4 regions of the Mesorhizobium sp. B4-1-1 genome follow, and region 3 is predicted to be linked to each of the others. Evidence: predicted binding sites of a transcription regulator. Region 3 holds the regulator's gene; each other region holds the start of a gene.

Region 1 (7,831 bases), on a different contig from region 3:
AGGCTGAGCACGTCATCGCCCTTCGAGTAAATGAAGTCACCGCCGTGCTGGGCGACGATCTCGCGTATCGCGTCGAGGCAATCCGAGACCTGCCGCAGGGCGGCATCGTCGCCGATGCGCTCATAAAGTGTCGTGCTGCCTACGACATCGGCCAAGAGGACCGCGGCTAGAAGTCTTTCCTGATCCATCGACTCGTATCCGCCCCGAGAACGCGGCGTGTATAACATACCGAAGGTGATCTTGACTTATCTACCTGCGCCCCCGGGCAACGGGGCAAGTGCTTTGGCGCGATTATCTCGGACGGACAGGCACCTGACTTCCCGCCAAACGGGTTATCGGCCTCAAAATAGCGGCGATAGAGAAGTTTCGTTTCCCTAACCCGGGCTGCCGGCCGCCGGATTGGCGATGATGGCAGCCCGGAAGCGGGCGGCGAAATCGTCGAGCGCCGGGCGCTCGGCGTCCGAGATCGCCCAGTAGGAAAAGGCGTCGTCGGTCCAATGGACCAGAAGGAAGCCGCCCGCCGAGATATCGTCCGCCACCGGCACCGATTTGGCATCGTTCTGCCGGGGTGCGGCCACCAGCGTGATCAGGTGCTCGTGATGGCGGTAGACCAGTGCCGGCATCGGCCTGTCACCAATCACCTCGACGCGGCCGCCAAGCAGCGCGTAGCCGTCCTTGGCCATGTCGGGCGCCGCCGGCGACACTCCGATGCGCCCGTCGAGCCATGGCTTCACCGTATGCCGGTCGGACGAGACGATGTCGACCGGCGTCGCCGCGAGCAGGCTGCGGCGATGGCCGTTGGCGACGGCAACCGCAAAGCTCTCGGCCCCATTGTCCGCCGTCGCCAGCCACTGCGTCGCGCCGCTGGCGAGAAACGCCGTGAGCACGATCGAAGCCGCCATCTGGCGCCAGTCGAAGGAGTTGAACCAGCGCGACGCGCGTGGCCGCATCGCGATGACCTGGCCCGGCACGGAGGGCTGTGCCTCCACCCTCACATCTTCAAGCTGTGTGGCCTCCGCGACCTCGGGACCCTTCACCTCGGCGATCGCCGCGATACGCGCCAAAAAGTCGTCGCTGACGGCGGGCCGCGGCACATTGGCAAGCACACCGCGCAGCGCCACCAGGCGCGCATGTTCGGCGGCCAGTTCCGGATCGGCGGCCATGCGCCGCTCGACTGCCAGGGCAGCCGCGGCATCGAGCTCGCCATCGACAAGGGCGTGGATCATCAGCTTCATATCCTGCGGGTCTTGCGGCAATCCATCCTCACGCGGGCGATTTTCATGCGGGCTCATGGCGCCCTCCAAGTTCCGTCATCAAGAGGCCGCGGGCTCGCGCCAGCCGCGACATCACCGTGCCTTGCGGCACGCCGAGCATGGTGGCGATTTCGCGGTAGCTGAGACCGTTGATGTCGCGCAGCACCACCGTTTCGCGGAAGGCTTGCGGCAGCCTGGCGATCGCCGCTTCCACCGCCGCCGAATTCGCCTTGGCGATCAGCACCGCTTCGGGGCTGTCGGCATCATTGTCCGGCGGCGGCGAGACGTCGTCGAGATCGGCGAGGTCGCCGACGGCGACCACGCTGCGCGGGCGGTTGCGCGCCATCCATGTGTAGGAAGCGTTGCGCACGATGGTAAGCAGCCACGCGCGGGAATTTCCCCCAGCGAACCCGGCAATGCCGGCATGCGCCTTGAGGCAGGCCTCCTGCACCACATCCTCGGCGTCGGCTTGATTGCCGGTCAGCCAGCGGGCAAGCGACAGCGCATCGCTAAGATGCGGCAGCACCACTTCGGCAAAACGCGCGGCCAGCATCTTTTCGCTCAACACCGTTCCGCCGTCGGGCGCTCCCGCCATGAGTCTGCCGCCGCCCTCAGCGGGAGGCGACGATCTGTCCCTGCTCGTGCGGGTGAAGATCGCGACCGCAGGCGATGGCGCCTGCTTCGAGGGAGGAGAAGGCATTGGTGTCACCGGAGTCAAGTGTCTCGGAAGCAAGGGGCGCCTCGGAAGAGGACGGCGCATCGCTGGCTGCAACGGGATGCTCGCCGTCATGGTCGTGGATCTCGATGGTTGCGATCGGCACGGGATCAGGGCCTGCGGCGGGGCGGTATCGCCCAGAACAGATGCGCCCAGCTCCAACGCTCCAGGGGACGACGACGGCTGACGCCTTCGCCCTCTTCAGCCCGTGCGTATTTGTCTTCGTGCCGCTTCATGATGGTCTCCGCTGTTGCGCACAAATGGCGCATGCCCTGGAGACCGGCGGACCATGCGGTTTATTCCCGGCCGGTCGGCTTTTTCGTTCACGCTAACGTGATCGGAAGGCGCCCGCCTACAGCGCCAGCAGCGCAAGCCCCGCCAGCGCGGATCCCGCCAGCGTCGGCAGCATGCCGAGTTTCAGCCTGAACATGGCGACCATCGCCGCCGCCGACAGCAACGCTGCGCGCCAGTCGAGCGAGGACAGGACCGGCACCTCCACGCCCCAGCCGACGCTTGCGACCTTGCCAAAGACGACATGCAGCGCGAACCATAGCGCCAGGTTCATGATGACGCCGACCACCGCCGCGGTGATCGCGCCGAGTGCCGCCGCCAGCGCCTTGTTCTGCCTTAGCTGCTCGATGTAGGGCGCGCCCAAAAATATCCAGAAGAAGCAAGGAACGAAGGTGACCCAGAGCGTCAGCAACGATCCGAGCGATCCAGCCAGCAGCGGGTTGGCAAAGCCGGCATGACGATAGGCGGCGGCGAAGCCGACGAATTGCAGCACCAGGATCAATGGCCCCGGCGTCGTTTCGGCAAGCCCGAGCCCATCGACCATTTGGCCGGGCGAAAGCCAGCCGAACGAGGTCACCGCTGCCTGCGCGACATAGGCAAGAACGGCATAGGCGCCGCCGAAGGTGACGACGGCCATCAGGCTGAAAAAGCCGCCGATCTGCGCCCAGACGCTCCCCGGCCCCGCCAATACGGCGATCAGCGCCGCCGGCCCCAGCCAGACCGGCAGCCAGATGGCGATGGTGCGGATGGCATGCCCTCGCTTCGGCATGGTGTGGCCGAGTTCGCCCCGCTCGAACATCAGGTCGACCGCGCCCCTGCTCTCGGTGCCGGCTGCAGTCTTGCCATGCGCCGAGGCGGAGAACAGCGCCGGCGCGAAGCGGTTGCCGGTCCAGCCGATCAGCCCGGCTGCGAGCACGATCAGCGGGAACGGCACCCGGACGACATAGATGGCGAGGAAGGCCGCCACGGCGATCGCCACCATCGCACGGTTCTTCAGCGCCCGCTTGCCGATGCGGATCACCGCCTCTACGACGACGGCGAGCACCGCCGCCTTGATGCCGAAGAACAGGGCCTCGACGACCGGCGCGTCGTTGTAGAGCATGTAGAAGCCGCTCAGGCAGAGCATCACCAACGCGCCGGGCAGCACGAACAGGATGCCGGCCACGAGGCCGCCTGCCGTCCGGTGTAGCAGCCAGCCGATATAGACGGCGAGCTGCTGCGCCTCCGGGCCTGGCAGGAGCATGCAATAGTTGAGCGCGTGCAGGAACCGCTCCTCCCCGATCCAGCGGCGCTCCTCGACCACTTCCTTGTGCATCAGCGCGATCTGGCCGGCCGGCCCGCCGAAGGAGAGCAGGCCGATCCTGGCCCAGAGCCGCGTCGCTTCGCGGAAGTTCGGCGCGGCCGGGATTTCGGCCCGTCGCACGGCGGCGTCCTTGGCAAGCGCGCTCATTGTGCCTTGCCTACAACCGGCCAGTTATGCGTCTCGTCGGTGGCGTCGCGGCACCAGCGGAAGAAGGCGTCGTAGAGAAGCATGCCGGCTTCGAGCTGTTCGAGATCATCACGGAACATGCGCGACAGGCCAAGCGAAGCGGCGAGGAACCCGGCCGCCTGCGGCACGAGGTCGAGGCACGCCGTATCGGCGGCGCGCACGATCAGCGCCAGGCGGTCGAGCGCATCGACGCGCAATCCGAATTCCTCGACCATCGTGTCGAATGTGCAGCGATCGCCGCGATGGCTCCAGAACACGCCTTCGATATCGAAGGGAACCGCGGCGAAGCGATCCGCGACCAGAGGCACCTCAGCCGCGTCGACGAACAGGAACACCGCATCGGGATCGACGAAGCGGCGGATCAGCCAGGGGCAGGCAATGCGGTCTACCTTCGGCCGGGAACGGGTGACCCATACGGTGCGGCCGCTCTCGTCGCGGGGCGGGATCGCGCCGGGCGCGACCAACGGCGCGCTCGCGGCGGCCCAGGCCTCGAAGCCGCCTTCCAGCGACTCCGCCGGAATGCCTTCGTGGCGCAGCCACGCGGCAACGCCTTGCGAGAGTTTCTGCCCTCTCTGGCAGATGACCACGACCTTGCGTTCCGAAAACTCCGACGCCCAGCTTGACACAGTCCTGAAATCGCGCCGGCATGAGGCCGGCAACAGGCGCGGATCGGCTTCATAGTCCTCGTCGGTGCGCACATCGACCAGGCAAGGCGCATCGGGCAAGCCGACGAGACGGGAAAGCTGCGGAACGGTGATTGCGGTTGTTGACGGCATGGCGTCCACCTCCAGAACACAGAGAGTTTGGACGCGATCGTTGGGCTGTCGCCTCACGGGGTCGTCGCGAGGAACCCCTTGGCCAGGATGCTGGAACGCTCTCCTACGATTGTCAAGAATTCAAATTGCTAATGCATGTCGCGCAAAAGTGTGCAGCGGTTTTGCGATAACGACATGCATGAAAACAAAGCCTTAAAGCGCGTCGCCTGAATCCGCTTCAGCGCGACACGTTTTAGGGAAGACGGGAGCTCCGCCCTGTCTCCCTTAAACGGTCGTTGCCCTTACTGCGCCGTCCAGCCGCCATCCATCGGCAGGGTCGTGCCGGTGATCTGCCTGGCCGCGTCCGAGCACAGGAACAGCGCCAGCGCGGCAAGCTCTTCGACTGTGACGAATTCCTTGGTCGGCTGCGCCGCCAACAGCACATCGTGCTTGACCTGCTCTTCGGTCATGCCGCGCGCCTTCATCGTGTCGGGGATCTGCTTTTCGACCAGCGGCGTCCAGACATAGCCGGGCGCGATCGCATTGACGGTGATGCCGTCCTGCGCGACTTCCAGCGCCACCGTCTTGGTCAGCCCGGCAATGCCGTGCTTGGCCGAGACATAGGCCGACTTGAACGGCGAGGCGACCAGCGCATGCGCCGACGCCGTGTTGATGATGCGGCCCCATTTGCGGCTTTTCATGCCCGGCACCACCGCCTTGATGGCGTAGAAGGCCGCCAAGAGGTTGATGCGGATGATGGCTTCCCATTTGTCGTCGGGAAATTCCTCGATCGGCGCGACATGCTGGATGCCGGCATTGTTGACCAGGATGTCGAGGCTGCCGAACGCTGCCTCGGCCTCGTGGACCATGGCGGTGACGGCGGCGCCGTCCATCATGTTGGCGCCCGAATAGCGGCACTTGACGCCGAAATCCTTTTCGATGCCCGCCCGCTCCTGCTCGATCGCCGCGGCGTCGCCCAGGCCGTTGATGGTGACGTTGGCGCCCTCGGCGGCGAAGGCGCGGGCGATTGCAAGGCCGATGCCGCTGGTCGAACCGGTGACGAGCGCATTCTTCGAAGACAGGGAACCCATGGGAGATCTCGCGACAGGAGGACAGGAGGGAAGAGTATGAAGACGGACAGCCGGGATGGCACATGATTGTGCGCCGCAGCATCACAATGCCACACCCATATGTCGGCGCTATTACAGCTCCGCGATAGGGTTTGCCGGCTGGAGGAAGTGTCGTCTTGGCGCTGACACGGCACTGTCATGCTGCCGTGCAACATACTTGCCAGCGCATTCGCGCGGGGTCATTTCAAACCTGTTTTGGGGCACCAGCCATGGAAATCGCCGACGTCGTGAAGCGGGCCTATGCGATGCCGCTCACCAACCCGTCCTTCCCGCCAGGCCCTTATCGCTTCTTCGACCGCGAATACATCATCATCACCTACCGCACGACGCGCGAGGCGCTGGAAGCCGTCGTTCCGGCGCCGCTCGAGATCGACGAGCCGCTGGTCAAATACGAATTCATCCGCATGCCTGACTCCACCGGCTTCGGCGACTACACCGAGACCGGCCAGGTCATCCCGGTGCGCTACAAGGGCCAGCATGGCGGCTATGTGCATTCCATGTATCTCGACGACGATGCGCCGATCGCCGGCGGCCGCGAGCTCTGGGGTTTCCCGAAGAAGCTCGCCAGCCCCAAGATCGTCCATGAGGGCGAAGTGGTGGTCGGCACGCTGCACTATGGCAGCGTTCTGTGCGCCACCGGCACCATGGGCTACAAGCACCGCGAGGCCGATCACGACCAGGTGCTCGCCTCGCTCGCCGCGCCCAATTTCCTCATCAAGATCATCCCGCATGTCGACGGCAGCCCGCGCATCTGCGAATTGGTCCGTTATTACCTCACCGACATCACGCTGAAGGAAGCCTGGACGGCGCCGGCCGCGCTCGACCTTCGCCCGCATGTCATGGCCGACGTCGCCAAGCTGCCGGTGCTCGACATCGTCTCTGCCGTTCACTTCACCGCCGACCTGACGCTCGGCCTCGGCGAAGTCGTGCATGATTACCTCGCGGACCACGGCCGATCGGCTGCGGGCCCGGCCCACCTGGAGAAAATCAGTGCTTGAGCGCACCCGCAGCAAGGCGGCCGCCGCCACCATCGCTGAAATCACGGCGCAATATGACCGCATCGCCCTGGTCTTCCAGGGCGGCGGCGCGCTCGGCGCCTATCAGGCGGGTGTCTATCAGGCGCTTGCCGACGCCGGCTGTGAGCCGACTTGGCTCTCCGGCGTCTCGATCGGCGCGATCAATGCCGCGATCATCGCTGGCAACGAGCCGAGCCGCCGCCTGCAGCGGCTGGAGCAGTTCTGGCAGACGATCTCGGGCCGCAAGATCTGGGCCTATACGCCCGAAGGCGACATCTACCGCGACATCCGCAACCAGACCTCGTCGTGGATGACGATGACCATGGGCCAGCCCGGTTTCTTCAAGCCGCGCAATCCCAGCCCCTGGTTCCAGTTGACGGGAGCGGAAGGCGCCACCAGCTTCTACGACACCGCCGAGCTCAAGGACACGCTGGAGAGCCTGATCGACTTCGACGTGCTGAACGACGGCAAGAAGCGCTTGAGCGTCGGCGCGGTCAATGTCAGGACCGGCAACTTCGTCTATTTCGACACCGACAAAGTGCGCATCGAGCCGGAACACATCATGGCGAGCGGCGCGCTGCCGCCGGCCTTCCCCTCGATCCGCATCGAGGGCGAATATTACTGGGATGGCGGCATCGTTTCCAACACGCCGCTGCAATATCTGCTCGACCAGGAAGAGGATCGTTCCTCGCTGGTGTTCCAGGTCGATCTGTTCAGCGCCCGCGGCGTGCTGCCGCGCGGCCTGGCCGACGTTCTGTCGCGCCACAAGGACATCATGTATTCCAGCCGCACGCGCCAGAACACCGACAACTTCCAGCGCATCCATGCGCTCAAGATGAAGCTTCTCGACGCGCTGAAGCGCGTGCCGCCGGACCAGCTCAAGGACGGCGAGAAGGAACTGATTGCCGACTATTCCGATGCCGGCGTGGTCAACATCGTCCACCTGATCTACCAGCACAAAGGCTACGAAGGCCACGCCAAGGACTATGAGTTTTCCGGCACCTCGATGCGTGAGCACTGGGAGATGGGCCTGGAAGACACCGAGCGCACGCTGCGTCACAAGAAGTGGCTGATGCTGCCCGACAATGCCGATGGCGTCACCATCCACGACCTGCACCGCGAAGACCCGACCTAACGGTCATGGCCGCCCGGGCCGCGTCGCGGCTCGAGGTCCTCACGCAC
Region 2 (7,831 bases), on a different contig from region 3:
CCTCGCGATCGGCGCGCGGCTTGTCGACCTGATGGGCGGCAAGATCGGCGTCGAAAGCGAGATCGGCCGCGGTTCCGTGTTCTGGTTCGCCGTGCCGCTGCCGGCGCACGACCAGCAGTCGCGCGACGATTTGGTGCCCGTCGACGTCACCGGCGCCCGGGTGCTGGTCATCGACGACAATCCGGTCAACCGCGAGATCCTGCTGGAGCAGCTCAGAAGCTGGAGCTTCGACTGCGCGGCCGCCGAAAGCGGCGCGGTCGGCCTCGCTTTCCTCGACCGCGCCTGCCAGCTCGGCGCCTCGGTCGACTGCATTATCCTCGATTACCAGATGCCGGGCATGAACGGCGCCGATGTCGCCAGAGCCATCGCCGCCGACACCCGCCTCTCCTCCATCCCGGTCGTGCTGCTGACCTCGGTCGACCAGGTCGATTTCGGCAGGATGGTGATCGATTTCGGCATCGTCGCGCATCTCACCAAGCCGGCGCGTTCGGCGGTGCTGCTGGGCACCGTGATCTCCGCTATCCAGAAGGCGCGCACGCAAGGCGCCAAGGCGCATTTCGTGCGAGAACCGGCCGCGGCGCAGGCGGCTCCGCCAGCCTTCACCGTTATCCGCGGCCCGGCCGTTCCGGTCCTGACCGCGCCGGAATCGACGGCAGCGCCGAGCGGCCCGATCGACATCCTGATCGCCGAAGACAATGACGTGAACCAGCTGGTCTTCGGCCAGATCCTCAACGGTTTCGGTCTCAGCTACCGCATCGCCGGCAATGGCCGCACCGCGGTCGAGATGTACCGCTCGCTGCGCCCGCGCCTGGTGCTGATGGACGTCTCCATGCCGGAGATGAACGGCTATGAGGCGACCCGCGCCATCCGTGCGATCGAACAGCAGAACGGCGATCGCACGCCGATCATCGGCGTCACCGCGCATGCGCTCAAGGGCGACCGCGAAAAATGCATCGAGGCCGGCATGGACGACTATCTGCCCAAGCCTGTCTCGCCCGACCGCCTCGGCGCCAAGATCGGCACCTGGCTCAGCGAGACCGTGGCGGCGAAGACAGCGTAGTCAAATCGCTGCGTCGAGACGATAACGGCGCATCCAGTCGAGGCTTGTCTCGTCGGAGAGCTTTGCTACGCCCGGTCTGATGTCATCGGCGTCCGGAGGTGGAGCGCCTAGCGCCTCGCAAATCGAAATCAACGTTGCGGCCGGATCGGCGGCGAGGCGCTCATAGCCGATCCGCAGCGGCGCTATGCCCTGCTGCGCGAACCAGACGTTCCAGGCCGTGTCATAGGCTTCGAGCTCGCTGACTTCATCCCTGATGCGCTCGAAATCATAGCGCGATTCAGCCGGCAGCCCGACCCTTTCGATCTCGGTTCCGTCGGGGGCGATATGCCAGAGGCCGGTCTGCTCCGCCTTGACCAGCGAGACGGCCTGCGCGAGCTTGTCCTCGCGCGAAAGATGCATGTAAAGAACCCGGCCGAAGGCCTTCTCGAAACGCGCCTTGTCTGATGGAAGCCCGGGATGGATCCGGTCGAAGATCGCCGAAAGCTCGTCCAGATTTTCCCGCATCAGGCGCAGGCCGAAGATGCCTGTGCCGCCCTTGCCGGCCTTGATGGCCGCGTTGAGATAGGCGACATCGAAGTCGAGCCCGCTCATCGTGCCGCGGTCGGGCAGGCCCCACTCCTCGCTCCATTCCGGCATGTCCTGCCGGCGATAGAACGAGTGGGGCGCGCCAGTCCTCTTGGTCGATGTCAGCAGATCGCACAGCAAAGTGCTGCCGGTCCGGGGCGTGCCGCAGATGATGTATGCGTCAAACATTTTACCCGCCGCTGCTGGAGCCGGAATGATCCCGGCCGCCTATAGCCGAAATCGCCGTTGGATGCGAAGGGCGCATTCCTGCACGGAAAGCAGGCTGGTATCGACTTCAAGGTCGTAGTGCTGCCCCTCATGCACGCGATCGAACTGCCCGCGTGCGAGGCCAGGCAACCTGTTCCCACGCTCACTTTCGCGGGCTTCGAGCACATCGAGCGGCGCGAACACGCCGACGCGGAAAACCGCGAAATCGGACAGCAATTCCAGATACTGCGCCATTTCGCCGTCAAGCATCACATCGTCGACGATGAGGTTGTTGCCCTGGCGCGCCATCGCAGCGATGGCGTGCCGCATGCCTTGCATGGCCCGCCTCCCGACCGGCCCGGCCGCGATGACGACAGACGGCTTGCCGTCCTCCCAGTTGGTCCTGTAGGCGAAGCCCGGCATGTTCTCCTGCAACGCCTCGGGGAGCATTTCGAGGAAGGCGTCCATCTCGACATGCAGATACGGCTCGGCGGTCATTCCCTGCAAAGCCCTGGCGATCGAGCTTTTGCCGGCGCTGCCGATGCCGTTGAGCAGGACGATCTTGGCTGTCATCTCTTGCCACCCCCTCTGTCTTGGCGTTGGCGTCACCGGTTGCGCAACACCACGCAGGCGCCGCCGACGCTTTGCAGCTTGTTGCAGATACCGTTGGCCTCGCCGCGCGAGTCGGCGCCGATCCTGACCGCATAGATGCCGCGCCGGCCGATCGGCGTACGCACCCGGCTCACCACCGGGTCATGGCTGGCGAGTAGCGCCGGGAACCGGCCCCTGACCCTCAGCCACTGGCCTATCGCCGCCGAGCGGCGGAAATTGCCCGCCACCTGCACACCCCACGGCTTGACGTTGATCGAGGCCATGGCGACGGTCCGCGACATGATCACCGGCAGCCTGCGGCAGGCAACCGCGAAGCTCATCTCCGGGTCGAGCGGCTGGATGGTGCCGGCATAGGATTTGTCCGAGAACTTGTCGACGGGCTCGCCCATGACGTCGAAGACATAGCTTTCCGTCTCCATCGGCAGGAAGCCGCCCGAACTCAGCCAGCGCGACACACGGTTCTCGCCGGCATTGTAGGCCGCCGCCGCGAGCCCGAGATTGCCGTAGCTGACCTTCATCTCGGCGAGATATTTGGCCGAGGCCGGGATGGCCTGCCCGATGTCGAAGGGATCGGCGAGCCCGCGCATCTTGGCGGTGCCCGGCATGAATTGCGCTATGCCTTCGGCGCCGACCGGGCTCACCGCGTTCGGATCGAAGCGGCTTTCCTTCCAGATCAGCCGGGCGAAGAAATCCTTGGGCAGGCCGTTCTGCTGGGCCTGGGCTTCGATCAGATCGCAGACACGGTTGATCAGCCGTTTGGCGGCGGACCGCGACTGCGGTGGGTCGGCGAATGCCTGACCGGAAAGGATCAGCGCGCAGATCAGGATCAGCGTCGCGCGCGGCAAAAGCGGCATCGGCCTACTCGGCCGCTGCTTTGCCGTGTCCGTAGCGCTGCTCGATATAATCGCCGACCATCTTCTCGAAATCCTGCGCGATGGACGGACCGCGCAGCGTCGCCGCCTTCTTGCCGTCGATGAAGACGGGCGCCGTCGGCGTCTCCCCGGTGCCGGGCAGCGAGATGCCGATATCGGCATGCTTGGATTCGCCCGGACCGTTGACGATGCAGCCCATCACCGCGACCTTGAGACTCTCGACGCCGGGATACTTCTCTCGCCACACCGGCATGTTCTTACGGATATCGGCCTGGATGCTCTGGGCGAGCTCCTGGAACACGGTTGACGTCGTGCGCCCGCAACCGGGGCAGGCCGCGACGATCGGCACGAACTGCCGGAAGCCCATGGTCTGCAGCAATTCCTGCGAGACCTGCACCTCGCGGGTGCGGTCGCCATTCGGCTCCGGCGTCAGCGAGATGCGGATCGTGTCGCCGATGCCCTGCTGCAGGAGGATGCCCATGGCGGCTGAAGAGGCGACGATGCCCTTGGTGCCCATGCCGGCTTCGGTGAGACCCAGATGCAGCGCATGGTCGGAGCGGGTGGCGAGTTCGGTGTAGACGGCGATCAAATCCTGCACGCCGCTGACCTTGGCCGACAGGATGATCTTGTCGCGGCCGAGCCCGATCTCTTCCGCCATCTCGGCCGACAGGATCGCCGACTGCACGATCGCCTCGCGCGTGACTTCCTGCGCGGTGAGCGGCGAGCCCTTCGCCTGGTTGTCGTCCATCAGCCGGGTCAAAAGCTCCTGGTCGAGCGAGCCCCAGTTGACGCCGATGCGCACCGGCTTGTCGTGTTTGATCGCCATCTCGACGATCGCCGCGAACTGGCGGTCCCTCTTGTCCTTGAAACCGACATTGCCGGGATTGATGCGGTATTTGGCCAGCGCCTCGGCGCAGGCCGGGTGATCGGCGAGCAGCTTGTGGCCGATATAATGGAAGTCGCCGACCAGCGGCACGTCGATGCCGAGCCTCAGCAGCCGCTCATGGATGCGCGGAACCGCCGCCGCACTCTCGTCGCGGTCGACCGTGATGCGCACGATTTCCGAGCCGGCACGGTGCAGCGCCGCAACCTGGGCGACGGTCTGGTCGATATCGGCGGTGTCGGTGTTGGTCATCGACTGCACGACGACCGGCGCGCCGCCGCCGACCATCACGCCGCCGACGGATACGCCGACCGACTGGCGCCGCGGGAAGGGAGAAGAAAAATATCCGGTCATGCCGGCCGCCTTCATCTGGGATGTTCCGGGCATGAGGTGGCGGAGCAAAGATGGCTTGTCAATGGCAAGCGGCAGCCAAGGCTTGCAAATCGGTGACCGCGATCGACGGCCGCAGGGCTCATGTAAAACCCTCCGGCTGCAAGATCTACACAAAACGGCCTGGTGATTCAGTAAAAACCAACAAGCCGGCGGCATATCTTGCCACCGGTAGGTTGGCACCGCAGCTGCTGCGGTGATGTTTGCCTAGGGCATATTCAGTGTGTCGTAGGGCTCCCCTTCAGCTTTTCAATCTCGTCCTTGATTGCCAGCTTGCGTCGCTTGAGATTCACGATTTCGAGGTCGTCCACCGAAGGATGGTTCATCGCATCGGTGAGCTCGCGCTCGATGTCACCGTGTTTCCGCTGCAACTCATCAAGATGGGATGCAAGAGACATGATTGGTTCTCCCTTTCATGGTTTCCTCGATTGCAGCCGTCGCGGTCGCCTTCACCGCAGATTGCGACTGTGACGGCACCATGACAGTTTGCCACCAACCGATCTCGATGTCGAATGCCACGTGGTAGCATTCCACGACAAAGTGAAATGTGGTAAGGGCTGCGCGCCGGTCACAAACCCGCAAGTCACGGCCCCGCCCAAACAGCCCGATTGGGCGATGCACACGCAGACGGTAGATAATGTCCGAACAGGAACAGGCTGAAATACGCCTTGAATATTCCCGGCTCAAACAAGAACACGCCGATTTCGACGCCGCCATCAACGCGATGATCGCCACCGGCTGCGACCCGCTTCAGGTCCAGCGCATGAAGAAGAAGAAGCTGATGCTGAAAGACCGGCTGTCGGCGCTGGAAGACCGCATCATCCCCGACATCATCGCTTAGGAGCCGACGCGGGGTCGCGGCCGGGAGGCCACGGGCCGTGCGGCCAGCGGGAGAGCGCATCCACCACATCCTTGCGGCTGTCGGCGAATTCCGCTAAGGCGCGCCTTTGCCGCCGCGGAGCCACACCTTGACCGATCAGCGTGCCGACGTCGCCATCATCATGGGCAGCCAGTCCGACTGGGCGACGATGCGCCAGGCCGCGGAGACGCTGGAGGCGCTGGGCATCCCGCACAGAAGGCTGATCGTCTCGGCGCACCGCACCCCCGACCGCCTCTATGAGTTCGCCAAGGGCGCCAAGGCCGCCGGCTACAAGGTCATCATCGCCGGCGCCGGCGGTGCGGCGCATCTGCCGGGCATGACGGCGGCGATGACGCCTCTGCCGGTCTTCGGCGTTCCGGTCGAGTCCAAGGCGCTTTCGGGCCAGGACTCGCTGCTTTCCATCGTGCAGATGCCGGCCGGCATCCCGGTCGGCACGCTGGCGATCGGCAAGGCGGGCGCCGCCAATGCCGCCCTGCTCGCCGCGGCGGTGCTGGCGCTCAACGACGACAAGCTCGCCGCCCGGCTCGATGCCTGGCGCTCGGCGCAGACCGCCAAGGTCGCCACCGAGCCGACGGACGCGCCGTGAGCCTGGCTCCTGGATCGACCATCGGCATCATCGGCGGTGGCCAGCTTGGCCGCATGCTGGCGATGGCCGCGGCGCGCCTCGGCTACCATATCGTCGTGTTGGAGCCCCAGCCCGACTGCCCGGCCGCGCAGGTCGCCAACCGGCAGATCGTCGCCGCCTATGACGATCCGGCAGCGCTCGCCGAACTGGCCGCCGCCAGCGCCGTCGTCACCTATGAATTCGAGAACGTCCCGGTCGCCGCCGCCGCAACGCTGGCGGCAAAAGTGCCGGTCTATCCGCCGGCACGCGCGCTCGAAGTCGCGCAGGATCGCGTCACCGAGAAGAGCTTCCTCAACGGCATCGGCATCCCGACGGCGGCATTCCGCCCGGTCGACAATGACGACCAGCTGACCGAGGCCCTCAAGACATTCAACGGCAGCGGCGTGCTCAAGACCCGCCGCATGGGCTATGACGGCAAGGGCCAGCGCGTCTTCCGCAACATGGAAACGGCCGGCTTTGCCGGCGTCTGCGAGGCGATGGGCAATGTGCCGCTGATCCTGGAATCGCTCGTCGCTTTCGAGCGTGAGATTTCGGTGATCGCCGCGCGAGGCCTCGACGGAACCATCGCCGCCTTCGATCCGGCCGAAAACGTCCACCGCGAAGGCATATTGCGCAGCTCGACCTTGCCGGCCGCCATCCGCCCGCAAACGGCCGCCGCCGCCAAGGACGCAGCCGCGAAAATCCTGTCCGCGCTCGATTATGTCGGCGTCATCGGCGTCGAGTTCTTCATGCTTGCCGACGGCTCGCTTCTGGCCAACGAGCTGGCGCCGCGCGTGCACAATTCCGGCCACTGGACGGAGGCCGCCTGCGTCGTCTCGCAGTTCGAGCAGCATATCCGCGCCGTCGCCGGCCTGCCGCTGGGCTCGCCCGCCCGGCATTTTGACTGCGTGATGGAAAACCTGATCGGCGACGATATGCTGAAGGTACCGGCGCTGCTCGCCGAACCCGACCTCATGCTGCATCTCTATGGCAAGGCCGAATCACGCCCCGGCCGCAAGATGGGCCATTTCACGCGGATTCGACGCCCGGGCTAAGCTCGCGCCCTATTGCATATCCTGGTCGCCGTCGCTCCCATCCGAGCCGGCGCAGCTCGGATCGCTCAGCTTGCAGTTGGCGTCGGACATGAGCTGCTTTATGCGCTGGTTGGTCAGCTCCGTCAGGCACTCCGAAACCTCCATCGGCTGGATGGAGCCGCCCGCGCTGTCGGCGGTCGAATAGGCGCATTCGGCGTCGCGAAAGGCGATCCAGGCGCGTTGCGCGGTCTGCAGCAATTTGTTGGCCTTCTGGTCATTGTCGCCGACAAGTTCCTTGTACGCGGCGTTGAGCTTGGCATCGGCGGCCTGGTAGTCGGCATCGGCGCAAATATTCAGCATCGACTGACTGTCGTCGTTGCGGTCGCAATCTTCGGCAAAGGCGGCCGGGGCGGTCGCAAGCAGGACCAGACAAGCGGGCAGAAAGAGACGGCGCATGGGGAATCTCCAGTCGCTTGGGCCTGGATCACCATTCCAGTCGCCCCACCATTCCAGTCGGCCTTGAGTCGCGCAATGCCGCGCCGCGCGGATGGCGAATATTTGATATGCCGCGCCACTTGTGGCATTCGGACATCGTCACGTGGTTGACACGGACAACACTCCTCGTTTATGAGCCACCGCAAGTTCAAAGGCGCGCTTTTTCCGGGCGCGCCTTTAAAATTCGGCCCGGGACGGGCCCTGACCGAACAGGCAAGACCATGAAGATC
Region 3 (7,831 bases):
TTGCCACGGCCTAGAATGCAAGGGATCTCGTGCAGATGCATCGACGCCAACTCAGTGCAAGGAGTGCCATCATGGGCAAAATCAGCTTCCCCAACTCCAACAATCAGGCAATCGCCATGTCGGCCGTCATCAATTTTCCGGAAGACTTCAACGAGACCAGGACCTACCCGGCAGTCATCGTTTCGCATCCAGGCGGCGGCGTGAAGGAGCAGACGGCGGGCACCTATGCAAGGAAGCTCGCCGAACAGGGCTTCATCACCATCGCCTACGATGCCTCCTACCAGGGCGAGAGCGGCGGGCAGCCGCGCCAGCTCGAAAACCCGTCTGTCCGCACCGAAGACGTGAGCGCCGTGCTCGATTACCTGACCACGCTCCCCTATGTCGACAATGACCGTATCGGTGCGATGGGTATCTGCGCCGGCGCCGGCTATACGGCCAATGCGGCAATTGACGACCCGCGCATCAAGGCCGTCGGAACCGTGAGCGCCGTCAATATCGGCCAGATGTTCCGCAACGGTTGGGACAACAATATCAAGGATGCAGACGCCCGCGCCGTGATCGCGGTCGGCGCGGCGGCACGGACTTCCGACGCCAACGGTTCGGAGGTTGGCAGGATTCCGCTGGCGCCACTGAAGGAAGACGACGCTCCGAACGAAGAACTGCGCCAAGCCTGGGAATATTATCACACGCCCCGCGCCGAATACCCGACCGCACCCGGTTATGCGACGGCTCGCAGCCTGTCGCAGATCATTCCCTACGACGCCTATTCCAAAGCCGAGGCCTACCTCACCCAGCCGCTGCAGATCGTGGCCGGGAGCAAGGCCGGCAGCAAATGGATGAGCGACGACCTCTATAGCCGCGCCGCCAGCAAGGACAAGAGCTACCATGTCGTTGAAGGGGCCAACCACATGGATCTCTATGACGGCGAGAGATATGTCGATGAAGCAGTGTCGGTGCTGGCGCCTTTCTTCGGCAAGACGCTGCAACCCATCGGCGGAAGGTAATCGTCCAAGGGATGCGGGATCGACCAGGGTTCGTCCCCTTCGACCCGGAACAAGCGAGGTCATATGATCAAGGTTCTCATTCTCGGCGCGGGTGGCCAGATTGCCCGCCACGTCATCGACATGCTGGCGGGCGACGGTGACCTTCATCTGACCCTGTATGCCCGCAACACGGCGCGCCTTGCCGGCCTTGCCGGGCCAAATCAGAACGTTGTCCAAGGGGACGTTCTGGACGCCGCAAGGCTCGACGAAGCGATGCAGGGACAGGACATCGTCTACGCCAATCTGACCGGCGCGGACCTCGACAGGCAGGCGCGGGCCGTGATCGCCGCCATGAAGAAGGCCGGCATCAGGCGACTGATCTTCATTCTGGCGCTCGGCATCTATGACGAAGTGTCCGGCAAGTTCGGCGAATGGAACGCCGCCATGATCGGCGAGGACCTGAAACCCTTCCGGCGCGCCGGAGACGCCATCGAGGCCTCCGGTCTCGAATACACGATCCTGCGGCCCGCATGGCTGATGGATGAGGCGGTCATCGACTATGAAACGACCGCGCGCAACGAGCCATTCAAGGGCACGTCGGTATCGCGCGTCAGCGTGGCCGATCTGGTTGCTCGGATTGTCCGAGCGCCGGATCGGCATGTCGGCGAAAATCTCGGCGTCGACAAGCCGGGCACGGATGGCGACAAGCCCGATTTCATGTGAAGCGGCGGCGGGGCAGAGGGCGGTTCCCAGTAAACGGTGAACCGCTCTAATCCTCCCTGATCGCGTAACCCGCCCCGCGGATGGTGCGGATGACGTCCGGCATGCGGCCGTTGTTGACCGCCTTGCGCAGGCGCCCGACATGGACGTCCACGGTGCGCTCGTCGATATAGATCGTCTCGCCCCAGACATTGTCGAGCAGCTGGCTGCGCGAGAACACTCGGCCGGGATGGCGCATCATGAATTCGAGCAGGCGGAACTCGGTCGGGCCGAGCCTGATCTCGCTCTTCTTGCGGTAGACGCGGTGCGATTCGCGGTCGAGCACGATGTCGCCGACCTTGAGCACGCTGGACAGCACCTCCGGCTTGGCGCGGCGCAGCAGCGCCTTGACGCGCGCCATGAACTCCGGCGTCGAGAACGGCTTGACCAGATAGTCGTCGGCGCCGGTCGAGAGGCCGCGCACGCGGTCGCTTTCCTCGCCGCGGGCCGTCAGCATGATGATCGGCAGCCGCTCGGTCTCGGGCCGCATCCTGAGACGCCGGCAGAGCTCGATGCCAGAAACCGCCGGCACCATCCAGTCGAGCACGAGCATGTCGGGAACGTTTTCCTGAAGGCGGATTTCGGCCTCGTCGCCGCGGGTCACCACTTCGACCTGGTAACCCTCGGATTCGAGATTGTAGCGGAGTAGCACCCCCAGCGGCTCCTCGTCCTCCACCACCATGATGCGTGGCGCGATCATTGGGGTAACCTTTTCGTCAGGCCGCCGGCGCCGACATTGCGGTCTCGTCCTGCTTCGGACGATTGGCGGGCAATTGCGTGCCGGTCAGCACATAATAGGCGTTCTCGGCGATGTTGGTCACATGGTCGCCGATGCGCTCGAGATTCTTGGCGCAGAACAGAAGATGCGTGCAAGCGGTGATGTTGCGCGGGTCTTCCATCATGTAGGTCAACAGCTCACGGAAGACGGAGGTGTATTTGACGTCGATGCGCTCGTCGTCGTTGCGAAGCTTGGCCAGCGCCGTGGCATCGCCCACCATATATTCCTGGATCACGGCCTGGACCTGGATCAGCACCATCTGCGCCATGGAATCGATCGAATGCGTGAGGTCGCGCGGCGCGGCGCTGACGCCGACCGAGCCGACGCGCTTGGCGATGTTCTTGGCGAGATCGCCGATGCGTTCGAGGTCGCCCGCCATACGGATCGAGCCGACCACGTTGCGCAGGTCGTCCGCCATCGGCTGCCGCTTGGCGATCAGCGTGATGGCGCGGTCGTCGAGCTCGCGCTGACGAGCGTCCATGATGGCGTCGTCGGAGACGACGCGCTGCGCCAGCGCATTGTCGGTCTCGAGCAACGCCTTGGTCGCGCCGCCGACCATCGAGCTGGCGAGATCGCCCATGTCGTTGATGAGCCGGCTGATCTGCCTCAGATCCTCGTCGAAGGAGGCGACGGTATGTTCGGCCATGATGATGTCCTCGTATGAACTCAGCCGAAGCGGCCGGTAATATAGTCCTGCGTGCGCTTCTCGCGGGGCGAGGTGAAGATCTTCTCGGTCCGGTCGAACTCCACCAGCTCGCCCAGATACATGAACGCCGTCTGCCGCGACACGCGCGCCGCCTGCTGCATGTTGTGGGTGACGATGACGATCGTGTAGTCGGCCTGCAACTCGTCGATCAGTTCCTCGATCTTGGCGGTCGACAGCGGATCGAGCGCCGAGGCCGGCTCGTCGAGCAGGATGACCTCGGGCTTCACCGCCACGGTACGGGCGATGCACAGGCGCTGCTGCTGGCCGCCCGAGAGGCTGAGGCCGCTGGCGTTGAGCTTGTCCTTGACCTCGGTCCACAGCGCGGCGCGCTTCAGCGCCGACTCGACGCGGCTATCCATCTCGGCCTTGCTGATCTTCTCATAGAGCCTGACGCCGAAGGCGATGTTCTCGTAGATAGACATCGGGAATGGCGTCGGCTTCTGGAACACCATGCCGATCTTGGTGCGCAGCAGGTTGAGGTCCTGCGAGCGGTCGAGGATGTTCTTGCCGTCGAGCAGCACCTGGCCCTCGGCGGTCTGCTTCGGGTAGAGCTCGTAGATGCGGTTGAGCACGCGCAGCAGCGTCGACTTCCCGCAGCCCGACGGGCCGATGAAGGCAGTCACGCTGCGCTCGGGCAGGGACAGGTTGATGTCCTTCAGCGCCTTCGACTGGCCATAGTAGAAATTGAGGTTCTTGACCTCGATCTTCGACTTCTCGACGGTCGTGTCGGCTACGTTCAAATCGGTGGACAACATCGGTTTCATCTGTCCTCTCTGCGTCCGGTGAGGCTGCGCGCGAAGATGCTCAGCCCGAGAACCGTCAGGGTGATTATGAGTGCGCCGGTCCACGCCAGTTGCTGCCATTCCTCATAGGGGCTGAGGGCGAACTGGAAGATGGTCACCGGCAAGCTGGCCATCGGCGCGTTGAGATTGCTCGACCAGAACTGGTTGTTGAGCGCGGTGAAGAGCAGCGGCGCCGTCTCGCCGGAGATGCGGGCGATCGCCAGCAATATGCCGGTAACGATGCCGGACAGGGCGGCGCGATAGGCGACCGAGCGGATCACCACCCAGCGCGGCGCGCCGATGGCGGCGCCTGCTTCGCGCAGCGCGTTGGGCACGAGGTTCAGCATGTCCTCGGTGGTGCGCACCACAACGGGGATCACCAGGATCGACAGCGCGACGGCGCCGGCGATGGCCGAGAAGTGCCCCATCGGCCGCACCATCAGCTCATAGACGAACAGGCCGATGATGATCGACGGCGCCGACAAGAGGATGTCGTTGATGAAGCGCACGATCGTGGTCAGGCGCGAGAAGCGGCCGTATTCGGCCATGTAGGTTCCGGCCAGGACACCGATCGGCGTGCCGACGATGACGCCGATGACGGTCATCACGATGCTGCCGTAGATGGCGTTGAGCAGGCCGCCAGCATCGCCTGGCGGCGGCGTCATTTCGGTGAACACCGCCAGCGAGAGGCCGGATAGGCCCTTGTAGAGCAGTGCGCCGAGGATCAGCGCCAGCCAGGCAAGGCCGATGCCTGCGGCGACGACGCACAGCATCATCATCACGCTGTTCTTTCTCTTGCGGCTGCTATGAAGTGCAAGCGACGTCGACATCGGTCAGGCTCCCGTGCGGGCGTCGATGCGCATCAGCATGTAACGTGCGAGCGCGAGGATGATGAAGGTGATGATGAACAGGATCAGGCCGAGCGATACCAGCGAGGATGTATAGAGATCGCCGTCGGCTTCGGTGAATTCGTTGGCGATGGTCGCCGAGATCGTCGTGCCCGGCGCAAACAGCGAGGCGCTGATGCGGTGCGCGTTGCCGATGACGAAGGTAACGGCCATCGTCTCGCCGAGCGCGCGGCCGAGGCCAAGCATGACGCCGCCCATGATGCCGACGCGGGTATAGGGGATGGTCACGCGCCGGGTCACTTCCCAGGTCGTGCAGCCGATGCCGTATGCCGATTCCTTCAGCACCGCCGGCACCGTGTCGAACACGTCCTTGGTGATCGAGGTGATGAAGGGCAGCACCATGATGGCGAGGATCAGCGACGAGGTCAGCAGGCCGATACCGTAGGGCGGGCCGGCAAAAAGATTGTTGAGGCCGGGGACATCTTTGAAGAGCCCGATGACGAAGGGCTGGATCGTCGTCTGCAGGAACGGCGCGAACACGAACAGGCCCCAGATGCCGTAGATGATCGAGGGGATGCCTGCGAGCAGCTCGACCGCGATGGCGATCGGGCGCCTGAGCGGACGCGGGCAGAGCTCGGTCAGGAAGACGGCGATGCCGATGCCGATCGGCACAGCGATTAGAATGGCGATGGCCGAGGTGACGATGGTGCCGTAGATGGGCGCCAGGGCGCCGAAATTCTCGGTGACCGGGTTCCAGGATTCGGTGGTCAGGAAGGAGAAGCCGAACTTCGACAGCGCCTCCCACGAGCCGCTGACCAGCGAGATCGCCACCCCGCCGAGCAGAACCAGCACGAGGATGGCGGAAAGGCGCGTGGCCGTCCGGAATGCCATGTCGGTGAAGGCGAAGCGGCGCACTGTCGCTTCTCTGGTCCGCAGGGCGGACGATGTCGCGGCGTCGGAAACGGCTGTCATTTAGCCCCTCGCATTTCGAAAGAGACAGGAGGGCGCCGGAGACGCCCTCCTTATTCCACAGGAATTACATGCCGGAGTAGAGCGGCTTGCCGTCCTTGTCGACGACGTCCTTGCCCCACATTTCCTCGACGCTCTTCACGACCGCGTCGGGCATCGGAACGTAGTCCAGGCCCGCGGCCAGTTCGTCGCCCTTGGCATAGGACCAGGCGAAGAACTTGAGCGCTTCGGCCGTGGCCGCAGTGTCGTCGGGCTTCTTGTAGACAAGGATCCAGGTGGCGGAGGTCATCGGCCAGGATTCAGCGCCGGCCTGGTTGGCCAGGATGACGCCGTAGCCCGGCTGCGAGCTCCAATCGGCATTAGCCGCGGCGGCCGAGAACGCGGCGGCGGTCGGCTCGACCTTCTTGCCGTCCTTGTTGATCAGGTCGGTGTAGGTCAGCTTGTTCTGCTTGGCATAGGCGTATTCGACGTAACCGATCGCGCCGCCGGTCTGCGAGACGTTGTTGGCGACGCCTTCATTGCCCTTGGCGCCGATGCCCACCGGCCATTCGAGCGCGGTGTTGACGCCGACCTTCGACTTCCAGTCGGCGCTGACGTCAGCCAGGTAGTAGCTGAAGTTGAACGTGGTGCCCGAGCCGTCCGAACGGTGGACGACGGCGATCGCCTGGTCGGGCAGCTTGGCGTCGGGGTTGAGCTTCTTGATCGCTTCGTCGTTCCAGTTGGTGATCTTGCCGGCGAAGATGTCGGCCAGCGTCGGACCGTCGAGCACCAGTTCGCCCGGCTTGATGCCTTCGAGATTGACGACCGGAACGATGCCGCCCATCACCATCGGGAACTGCGCGAGCCCGGTGGAGTCCAGATCCTCGCCCTTCAGCGGCGCGTCGGAAGCGCCGAAGGTCACGGTCTTGGCCTTGATCTGCTTGATGCCGCCGCCGGAGCCGATCGACTGGTAGTTGAGACCGATGCCGGTCTCTTTCTTGTAGGCGTCGGCCCACTTCGCATAGATCGGATAGGGGAAAGTGGCGCCGGCGCCGGAGATATCGGCTGCCATCGCGGCGGAGATGCTAAGGGTTGATGCCGCAGCCATTGCAATCGCAACGGCCGCCGAGCGGATGAAATGTCTCATGTGGCCTGCTCCTGTTCGGAAGATGGTCTTTCGGCACCCGTTCTATCGGCGCCCGGTGAGGGCAATAGCCTTCGATTATTACAGTCGCATGACAGTTTCGTGTCAGCCCGGTAACGCCTGAACGGGAATGCTCGGAAGGGTCCGCGGCGGCCTCGATGGACCGGCCGGAGTTTGCCGCGGGAATCAGTAACTTGTCTGACTTTTGAAACAAAATTTATCCCGGCGGCCGGATGACGGCCGCCGGGAAATAAAATCCGGACGAGAGTGCGTTGCCTGAATGCCAGAGCGGATCATGGCCTGGCCATCGCCGAAAACAGGTCCGTTGGGGTAGAGTCGACGCTGTTTCTTGTTGGCGGTCGCTGCTCCCGCCCGTAACCGAAGAGCGGAATCAATGTCATGATTGTCCGAGCTTGGCGTTTGCTTTGGTATGGTGCGATCGCACCATACGCATGCGTCAACGCCTTGCGCCCGCCTGCCGGCTAGAAATCCGCCCTTGCCTCTTGATTTCGCGCAATTCCGGGACTGACGGCTACGGCGAAGGCGCCGAGCCTGAGCGTTTCAGACTTTTCCCGATATTGCTCTAACCTGCGTTGCGCCGGGTCTCGACGTCCGAGCCCAGCCATCGCTCGAGCTTTTCGAGCAGCGCCCGCGGACTGATCGGCTTCGGCAGGTAATCATCCATGCCGGCCTCCAGGCAGCGTTCGTGATCGCCCTTCAGCGCATGCGCGGTGACGCCGACGATCGGCACATGCGTGCCCATGTTTTCCTCGAGCCTGCGGATGGCGCCCGTCGCCTCCAGCCCGTTCATTTCGGGCATCGACACGTCCATCAGGATCATGCGCGGATCGAGCCTGCCGAAGGCGTCTAGCGCCTTGCGGCC
Region 4 (7,831 bases), on a different contig from region 3:
GCGCTGTTTCCGCTGGTCGTCGCGGCGATCGGCTATCTGGTCGGCCGGCATTTCTTCGGCTTTTGACGCGGTCGGCTTGCGGCGCGTTATTTCGGGTCAATCCGATCGCAATTGGCCAATGACAATTCGGCCGTCTTGACTATGCCCTTTGGTCCTAGGGCCTAGGTCGTTCTTGTCCTTGGCCGGGCCCAGGCGCATGCTCACAACAGCCGGCGGCCTCGCAAACTCCGGTCAGGCCCGGCCGCCGAACCCAGTATCACCCCCCAAGGCTGCCGGGCCGCGCCGCCGTCATGTGGCCGCTGTCCCCCTTCACCGAATGCTCAGTCCTGCCAAGCGTCCTCCGCCACAAGGCGGGTAGGACTGGCAACGAGGCTGACGCCGTACATCAGGCGCTCACCGAAACTCCGCCGCTGGCGATGGACGACCCTGCCGAGGCCGGGCGCATCGATGCGCTCAACCGCTTGGACGTGATCGACACGCCGCGCGACGAGGCCTTCGACCGCATCACCATGCTGATCAGGAACATCTTCGACCTGCCTGTCGCCATCGTCTCGATGACCGACGGCCACAGGCAGTGATACAAGGCTTATGACGGGCTGGAGAACCGTGAGGTCAGCCGCGACCAGACCTTCTGCAAATACACGCTTCAGGACATGACGCCGCTCGTGGTGCCCGACGTGCGCGAGGAACCCTCGACGTGACCAGCTCGATCGGCGTACCGGAGACATTCGTTTTGCAGGTTCACTCGGACGCTTTCGAAGCCCGCTGCCGTATCGTCCTGCAGACGGAACGGCACATTGAAGTCGAGTTCCGTTGAGGCCGAGCGTGAAAAGGGCCTGCTCCACCACAAATCGTTTTATTCATCGGCCTCCGTAAATATATCGAATGCCGGCGAGTTATTTTGCACTAAAGACCAATAAGAACCGCTTTTCGGTAAATTCAGCCGCGCTAGATCGTATTGGGTCGGAAACAGGCGGTTCTTCGAGCGAAGAGCAGGGGACGTATATGGTGACAAGCGAGCCAGACAGTGTCCGCGTAAAAGCCGTCAATAACCAATGGATCGTGCGCGTCGTCGACGGCGGCAGGCTGACGCAGCAATTGTTCGACATTCACGCGCAGGCCGAGATCTTTGCCGAAGAGGAGCGGCTGCGATTGGGGCTGCCCGGGGAGCCTCCGGCGGAGGAGCCGGTCAGGCCGCTGGGAAGCGGGCGTGCTCGCTGACGGACCGCGGGGAATTGTTGTCCAATGAGGATCGAACGGCTCGTGGACAGCAGACGCCGGCGGTTGGCCCAACCGCGGCATTGAGAGGCCAGCGCGCAGACAGCAGGTCGCGCCGCCTATCCCAGATGCTCGACTCTCAGTTTCTGCTTCATCCGCTCAAGCGCCGGCTGGCCGCCGGCCGCCAGCTCATCCGCTAGCTGCGCGAGCTTGTCATCCGCCTTGCGATATTTGCTGCCCCAGGCGCCCAGCGTCGCCAGCACCGGCAAAAGGTCAATGCCGGCATCGGTCAGCCGATAGATCGCCTTCAAGCCGTGGCTCGGGTCGTCGCTGCGGGTGAGGACGCCTTCGTCGACCAGTGTCTGCAGCCGCTCGGCCAGCGTGCGGGACGAGATGCCTTCGTCGGATTGCAGGAACTCGCGAAAATGCCTTTTCCCGGCGAAGACCAGGTCGCGGATGATGAGCAACGTCCAGCGGTCGCCGAGCAGTTCGAGCGAGAGGTTGATCGGGCAGCCGGATCGGTCCTTGGTCGACATCAATATGGTTCCATTTTTAAATCACTTTACTATTGACATCGTTTCCGCTTTGCGTCAAATGGTTCCAAAAGTAAATCATTTGACAAGGAGATCGACATGAACCGGCAAGCCAACCGTACGATCGTAGTCGTCGGCGCAACCAGCGAAGTGGGCGCCGAGGTCTCGGCCAGGCTGACCGAGGCAGGGCACATGGTGCGCGGCGTCGCCCGCAGCCTCGGCGTTGCGCTTGACGACCAGGCGGCGCTGGACGCCGTTTTCTCGGGCGCCGACAGCGCTTACGTGACGATCCCCTTCGATGTCACCGCGCCCGATCTGCATACGTTCGAAGATGAGGTCGGCGCTAGGCTGGCATCGTCCATCGCCAAGGCGGGCCTGCACCGTGTCGTGCTGCTCGGCGGCCTCAATGCCCATCTCAGAATGGGTACCTCGCTTGGCGCCGCTCTGATGGAGGAGCGGCTTGCCGCACTAGGCCTGGAGGAACTCGTCTATCTGCGCGCCGCCTTCTTCATGGAGAATTTCGTCAAGGGCATGGGGTTCGTCGAGCAGGCGGCGGCCGGCGTCTTCGCCTCGCCCTTCCGCGGCGACCTGCCGATGCCGCTGATCGCCGCCAAGGACGTTGGCGAGCGCGCCGCCGCCCTGTTGAACGCCGAACATTTCCCGGCCCGGCGCGTTGTCGAATTGCACGGCGGCGGCGACTACACGCTCGAACAGGCCACCACGATTCTGGGCCGGGCGATGGGCAAGGATGTCACCTATCATGAGGCCTCGTTCGCCGATGCGCGGGCCGGCATGGTGGCCAATGGCATATCGGCAAGTTTTGCCGACGCGCTTGGCGCGACGGCGGCAAGCTTCAACAGAGGCGAGCGCTGGGCGCTGGAGGCACCGTCGGCCGAAAACGCCACGCCGACCAGCTTCGAAGCCTGGGCGCAGGCTTTCGCCCGTTCGCGCTGAGCAGCCTGAACCTTCACTGCAGAAATTCCTAGCGAGGAGACCCAAAATGAAAAAGCTCATCCTTCAGATGCAGATGTCGGTCGACGGCTTTGTCGGCGCCGACGAGGGGCATCGCTGGCAGCTCTGGGAATGGGGCGATGACAATGCCTGGGACGAAGAACTCAAGCAGGATTTCAACGCTGTCTTCCAAACAATCGACACCATCCTGTTGAGCCGCAAGATGGCTGAGGAGGGGTATCTGACCCATTGGGGCAATGCGGCGAAGAAATATCCGAGGGACCCTTTCTATGCCTTCGCGCAGCGCATCGTCGAGGCTGAGAAGGTTGTGGCGAGCGACAAGCTCGAAACATCGCGCTGGGAACGCACGCGCGTCGTCAGTGGCGACCTGCCGCGCGAGGTCGATGCGCTGAAGCAAGGCAAGGGCGGCGACATCGCCGTGTTCGGCGGCGCGGGCTTTGCCGCCGCGCTGATCGCCGCCGGCCTGGTCGACGAGTACCATCTCTTCATCAATCCGGCGGTTCTGGGCAGCGGCCGCCGCATCTTCGAGAAGGGCGGTTTTGGCAGGCTGAAGCTCCTCGGCTCGAAGCCCTATGCCAGCGGCATGGTGGTGAGCCGCTACGCGCCGGCACAATGAGGAGCGACACCGAGGTCGCGCCGGCTTGAATCAATCCGTCAGTGCGTCTTCTCAACCCCCTGTTTGGCCGTGCCTTTCCCGCATCGGCTGCGAGCCGCCTGCGCTGACCAACCGCAGGTGCGCGCCTGGCCGGCCGCTCCGTGGCCAGGCCGCCTGGTCGTTGCCCGCGGCGACGAACCAGCGCGCCTCGCGCGATGTCAGGCCGATAAGCACCCGGCCGGCATATTCGGCCGGCGCGCCATTGCCCGCATCGAACACCGCCCAACTGCCGCCGGGCGGCTCCTGCACCGCGACGAACCTCATCGGAGCCTCCATCTGTGAAGATGGTGTGCAATATAGCAGGCGCGACTTGGCGTTCCTATGATGTGGCTCACATTGGCACACTTTTGCGGTGGATAGCACGGCTCCGGCTGCAAGCAGGCCGTGTGCCCCACCAGTCTCCTTGGCTGCCGGTCGCCCTATTGCCCAGCCTGGTCGGCGTCGGTCAGCGTTCCGAGGAAGGCGACGATGTCGTCGATCTCGGCGTCGCTCAGCGCCGCCTTGTCGCCCGGCTTTTTGCCGTTGAAGGGTGGGTCGGTGTTAAGGTTCGGCCAGTAAGCCTTTGGCAGGTCGTCGAATTTGTCGACCGTGCCGTCCGCCTTCTTCGGATACCAGCGTCCGGGATCCGTATCGCGGCTGGCGTAGAAGGCGACCGCCTCGCGCAGCGAGTGGAAATAGCCGTTGTGGAAGAAGCTCTTTCGCAAGGCCACGTTGCGCAGGGTCGGCGTCTTGAACAGGCCGCAATATTCGCCATGGCTCCTGAAATCGGTGCGCAGCGGTCCGCACAGGCCGAGGTCGACATAATTGGGATCGGCATTGGCGGGGATCGCCGGATTGCGCGGCACGGCGATCGCGATCAGGCCGTAGTCGGTGAACTGCGGCGGCTCGCCGTCATTGGCGGGCTCACTGAGATGGCAGCTCGCGCAATTGCCCTTCGCTTCGTCCTCGAACAGCATGCGGCCGCGCAATTCCTGCGCCGAGAGCTGCGCCTTGCCGGCGAGGAAAGCATCGTAGCGGCTGGAATAGGGATAGAAATCGGCGCTGCTCTGCTCGAATGTGCCGAGCGCTTCGACCGCGGCGTCGAAGGCATCCCGCGGGTGCTCGAACACATCGGCGCCGAACGCCGCCTCGAAGGCGTCGGCATAGGGCGCCTTGCGCAGCGCAGCGACTACCTCAGCCTCGTCCTTGTTGCCCATCTCGAAGGGCGACAGCAGCGGGATCCTCGCCTGGTCCTTACCGTGGTCGGCGCGGCCGTCCCAGGTCAGGCCGCCGGTCGGGCCATTGTCAACGCTCTCGTCGCCTTCGTCCTCGGAGTCGTGGAAATGCTCTGTGAAGGCAGGTGCCGCCTGCAGGTAGCGCAGCGACGGCACGGCGCGAACGCCGGGTCGGTCGAGCTTGGCTCCGCCCATCTCGACGGGTGCCGCCGAGGCCGGTCCGAAGGCGTGGTTGGGATCGTGGCAGGACGAGCAGGCCTGCTTGCCCGAGGCCGACAGCGCAGGGTCAAGGAACATCTGCCGTCCAAGCGCCGTCAGCGCGTCGGCGCGGGCGAAGGCTTCCTGACGCGACATCGGCCCGGGGTGGACACCGGACGGTCCCGCGGTGCTCGCAGGCGCGGTCAAGCCGACGATCGAGGCCGCCAGAAGGGCGATCGCGTGATTTTTCCGTCCCATCGTCTGCGGCGACATCCCCGGTTTTCTTCGCCCGATTTCGTTCGCGACGTAAGGATCGAGTGCAACGGATTGATGACTGGCTTTCTTGCTCACGAAACCGTGTTCGGACGCTGCGGAACTGTCACATGGGTGACAAGGCGCCGAAGTAGCTCGGCATTGATGCAGTTGCGTTCCTGCATTGCCGTCCTCCAGCCACTCCCAAGCCACGAGGCATTTCCCGATGACCCGATCCTTTCTCTCCCCCCGGTCCTTTCTCTCGCTTTGCCTCGCCTCCACGGCGCTGGCATCGCTCTCCGCTGCTGCCCACGCGGCTCCTCCCGGCTACGACAAGATCGACACCGTCGTCGTCATCTACGCCGAGAACCGCAGCTTCGATAACCTCTATGGCGGCTTCCCCGGCGCCAATGGCCTGGCCAACGTGTCGCCCGATCAGGCGCGTCAGCTCGACCGCGACGGCAAGCCGCTTTCCGAACTGCCGCCGGCCTGGGGCGGACTGACCGGCAAGGGCGTGACGCCCGCGGTAACCGAAGCCCAGACCGCGCATCTCCCCAATGCCGTCTTCGCCATCGACGATCCCAAGGGCTTCAACGAGAACACCGGCGTCGTCACCCATGATCTCTGGCACCGTTTCTACCAGGAGCAGATGCAGATCGACGGGGGCCGGAACGACAAGTTCGTCGCCTGGGCCGATTCCGGCTCGTTGGTGATGGGTCATTATGACGGCTCCATCCTGCCGATGTGGAATATCGCCAAGAAATACGTGCTGGCGGACAATTTCTTCCAGGGCGCCTTTGGCGGCTCTTTCCTCAACCACTTCATGCTCGCCTGCGCCTGCGCGCCCTTCTATCCGAATGCCGACACCAGCCCGGCAAAGGGCCAGATCGCCGTCGTCGAGCCGGACGGCGTGACGCTGAAGGCAGCGGACAACGCGCCGCTCTCGGCGCTGGGCGGCGTGCCGAAATTCGTCAATGACGGCGCCATTACCCCCGACTTCTATGCCGTCAACACCATGCAGCCGCCCTACCAGCCGAGCAACAACAAGCCGGCCGAAGGCGGTGACGCAGCGCTCGCCGACCCGGCGCAGCCGAACACGCTGCCGCCACAGCACGAGATCACCATCGGCGACCTCCTGACGCTCAAGGGCATTTCCTGGGCCTGGTATGCAGGTGCCTGGCAGGCGGCGCTCGACGGCAAGAACGCGACGCCCGTGCCCAACTTCCAGTTTCATCACCAGCCCTTCAACTATTTCGCCGCTTATGCGCCGGGCACGCCCGCTCGGGCCGAGCACCTCAAGGACGGCGGCCTCGGCGGCACCGAATTCATCAAGGCGATCGACGACGGCAAGCTGCCGGCGGTTTCCTTCTACAAGCCGCAGGGCAACCTCAACGAACATGCCGGCTATGCCGACGTGACCTCGGGCGACCAGCATCTGGCCGACCTCGTCGCGCATCTGGAGAAGAGCCCACAATGGGCCCATATGCTGGTCGTCATCACCTATGATGAGAATGGTGGCTTCTGGGATCACGTCACGCCGCCCAAGGCCGACCGCTGGGGCCCGGGCAACCGCATCCCGGCCTTCATCATCTCGCCCTATGCGAAGATGGGCATGGTCGACCACGCGCAGTACGACACCACCTCGATCCTGCGCTTCATCACCGCCCGCTACGACCTGCCGGTGCTGCCCGGCATCGTCGCCCGCGACAAGGCGCTGCGCAACAACGACCAACCGCCGATGGGGGATCTGACGGCGGCGCTCGATCTGACGAAGTAGCGTTTCAGAACTGGGTTCCTCTCTCCGCCAGATGCGGTGAGAGGTGTCCGCGAAGCGGACGGAGAGGGGGCCTTCGTAGGGCGCTCCCCCTCTTCGTCTCGGCTTCACCGAGCCACCTCTCCCCCATTTTATGAGGGCGAGGAAACGCCAATCGCCCACGGCCTGCCTCGGCGATTGCCTCAGTGAATTCCCGTCCGCTATCAATGTCTCCGAATTGGAGACCACGCGATGGCAGACCTGAAAGTCAGAACCCGAAACGCCGGCGCGCTCGCCGTCCTGCCGCCGGGCGGCCTGCCGGTGGTCACGACACCGACCGGCGGCACGGTCGATGTGGTCACGCAGGTCAGCGCGCCCGGCTTCAGTCCGCTCGATCTGCTCTATGCCTCCTTAGCCGCCTGCATGGTGCTCAGCGCCCGCATCGCCGCCACCCGTCTCGGCGTCGCCGACCGGCTCGGCGAGGTGAGGGCGGATGTGAACGGCGACAAGGCGAAGGACGAGCCGTCGCGGCTGGAAACCTTCAATATTCGCCTGACGATCGCCGGCGACCTCGATGCCGCGACGAAAGAGCGGATCCTGGCGGACGCCGAGGATATCTGCACCGTCTCAAACACGCTGCGCGGCGCGCCGGCACTTCACGCGACGCTCGAGTGAGGCCGATGGCGCATCTTTCGCCGATCGACTACGCGACCGCTTCCGCCGACATCCGCGCCGAGCACGACCGCGAGCTCGCGCTGCGCGGCCGTATGACCAACATGAAGCGCATCCTGCTTCACTCGCCGGCCGCCCACCGCATCTACGCCGAATGGTTCACGCTGCGCGATCTGCTGAAGCCAACGCTCGACGACCGCGCCATCTGGCTGTTCTCGAAGACGATCGCGGAGGCGATGCGGGCAGAAATCCCGGTTACTTTCTTCCGCCGCGCGCTGATCGACAACGGCCTCGATCCCGAGGCGATCGGGCCTACTGGCGACGAGGCGTTGCTGACAAAGTTCGGCAAGGCGGTCGCCGCCGA

Evidence for each region. The regulator PhoB, encoded in region 3, activates phosphate uptake and scavenging genes when phosphate is short. The targets are predictions, from matches to a motif close to TGTCATNNANCTGTCAT.
Region 1: the regulator PhoB is predicted to act here: its motif matches at 5,757-5,773, upstream of FJW10_RS28455 (acetoacetate decarboxylase).
Region 2: the regulator PhoB is predicted to act here: its motif matches at 5,056-5,072, upstream of FJW10_RS22580 (YdcH family protein).
Region 4: the regulator PhoB is predicted to act here: its motif matches at 5,110-5,126, upstream of FJW10_RS13190 (acid phosphatase).

Annotation. Positions count from the first base shown of each region.
Region 1 covers NZ_VFTH01000033.1:28,221-36,051, forward strand. The annotation lists gene FJW10_RS28420 (adenylate/guanylate cyclase domain-containing protein) at 1-188, opposite strand, end outside; gene FJW10_RS28425 (anti-sigma factor) at 375-1,292, opposite strand; gene FJW10_RS28430 (sigma-70 family RNA polymerase sigma factor) at 1,279-1,848, opposite strand; gene FJW10_RS28435 (hypothetical protein) at 1,865-2,074, opposite strand; gene chrA (chromate transporter) at 2,321-3,709, opposite strand; gene FJW10_RS28445 (sulfurtransferase/chromate resistance protein) at 3,706-4,524, opposite strand; gene FJW10_RS28450 (3-hydroxybutyrate dehydrogenase) at 4,806-5,594, opposite strand; gene FJW10_RS28455 (acetoacetate decarboxylase) at 5,843-6,631, shown strand; gene FJW10_RS28460 (patatin-like phospholipase family protein) at 6,624-7,784, shown strand.
Region 2 covers NZ_VFTH01000017.1:143,574-151,404, reverse strand. The annotation lists gene FJW10_RS22605 (response regulator) at 1-1,060, shown strand, start outside; gene FJW10_RS22600 (Stf0 family sulfotransferase) at 1,061-1,813, opposite strand; gene FJW10_RS22595 (AAA family ATPase) at 1,853-2,404, opposite strand; gene FJW10_RS22590 (lytic transglycosylase domain-containing protein) at 2,437-3,297, opposite strand; gene ispG (flavodoxin-dependent (E)-4-hydroxy-3-methylbut-2-enyl-diphosphate synthase) at 3,302-4,552, opposite strand; gene FJW10_RS22580 (YdcH family protein) at 4,807-4,986, opposite strand; gene FJW10_RS22575 (DUF465 domain-containing protein) at 5,226-5,429, shown strand; gene purE (5-(carboxyamino)imidazole ribonucleotide mutase) at 5,557-6,054, shown strand; gene FJW10_RS22565 (5-(carboxyamino)imidazole ribonucleotide synthase) at 6,051-7,127, shown strand; gene FJW10_RS22560 (lysozyme inhibitor LprI family protein) at 7,137-7,562, opposite strand; gene ykgO (type B 50S ribosomal protein L36) at 7,823-7,831, shown strand, end outside.
Region 3 covers NZ_VFTH01000034.1:17,539-25,369, forward strand. The annotation lists gene FJW10_RS28575 (alpha/beta hydrolase) at 72-1,004, shown strand; gene FJW10_RS28580 (SDR family oxidoreductase) at 1,068-1,706, shown strand; gene phoB (phosphate regulon transcriptional regulator PhoB) at 1,753-2,442, opposite strand; gene phoU (phosphate signaling complex protein PhoU) at 2,459-3,166, opposite strand; gene pstB (phosphate ABC transporter ATP-binding protein PstB) at 3,187-3,990, opposite strand; gene pstA (phosphate ABC transporter permease PstA) at 3,987-4,838, opposite strand; gene pstC (phosphate ABC transporter permease subunit PstC) at 4,842-5,828, opposite strand; gene pstS (phosphate ABC transporter substrate-binding protein PstS) at 5,893-6,951, opposite strand; gene FJW10_RS28615 (response regulator) at 7,532-7,831, opposite strand, start outside.
Region 4 covers NZ_VFTH01000008.1:20,699-28,529, forward strand. The annotation lists gene FJW10_RS13155 (hypothetical protein) at 1-66, shown strand, start outside; gene FJW10_RS30400 (hypothetical protein) at 417-578, shown strand; gene FJW10_RS13160 (hypothetical protein) at 1,006-1,221, shown strand; gene FJW10_RS13165 (helix-turn-helix domain-containing protein) at 1,338-1,754, opposite strand; gene FJW10_RS13170 (NmrA family NAD(P)-binding protein) at 1,851-2,705, shown strand; gene FJW10_RS13175 (dihydrofolate reductase family protein) at 2,752-3,339, shown strand; gene FJW10_RS13180 (hypothetical protein) at 3,391-3,642, opposite strand; gene FJW10_RS13185 (cytochrome-c peroxidase) at 3,798-5,063, opposite strand; gene FJW10_RS13190 (acid phosphatase) at 5,269-6,819, shown strand; gene FJW10_RS13195 (OsmC family protein) at 7,048-7,470, shown strand; gene FJW10_RS13200 (hypothetical protein) at 7,476-7,831, shown strand, end outside.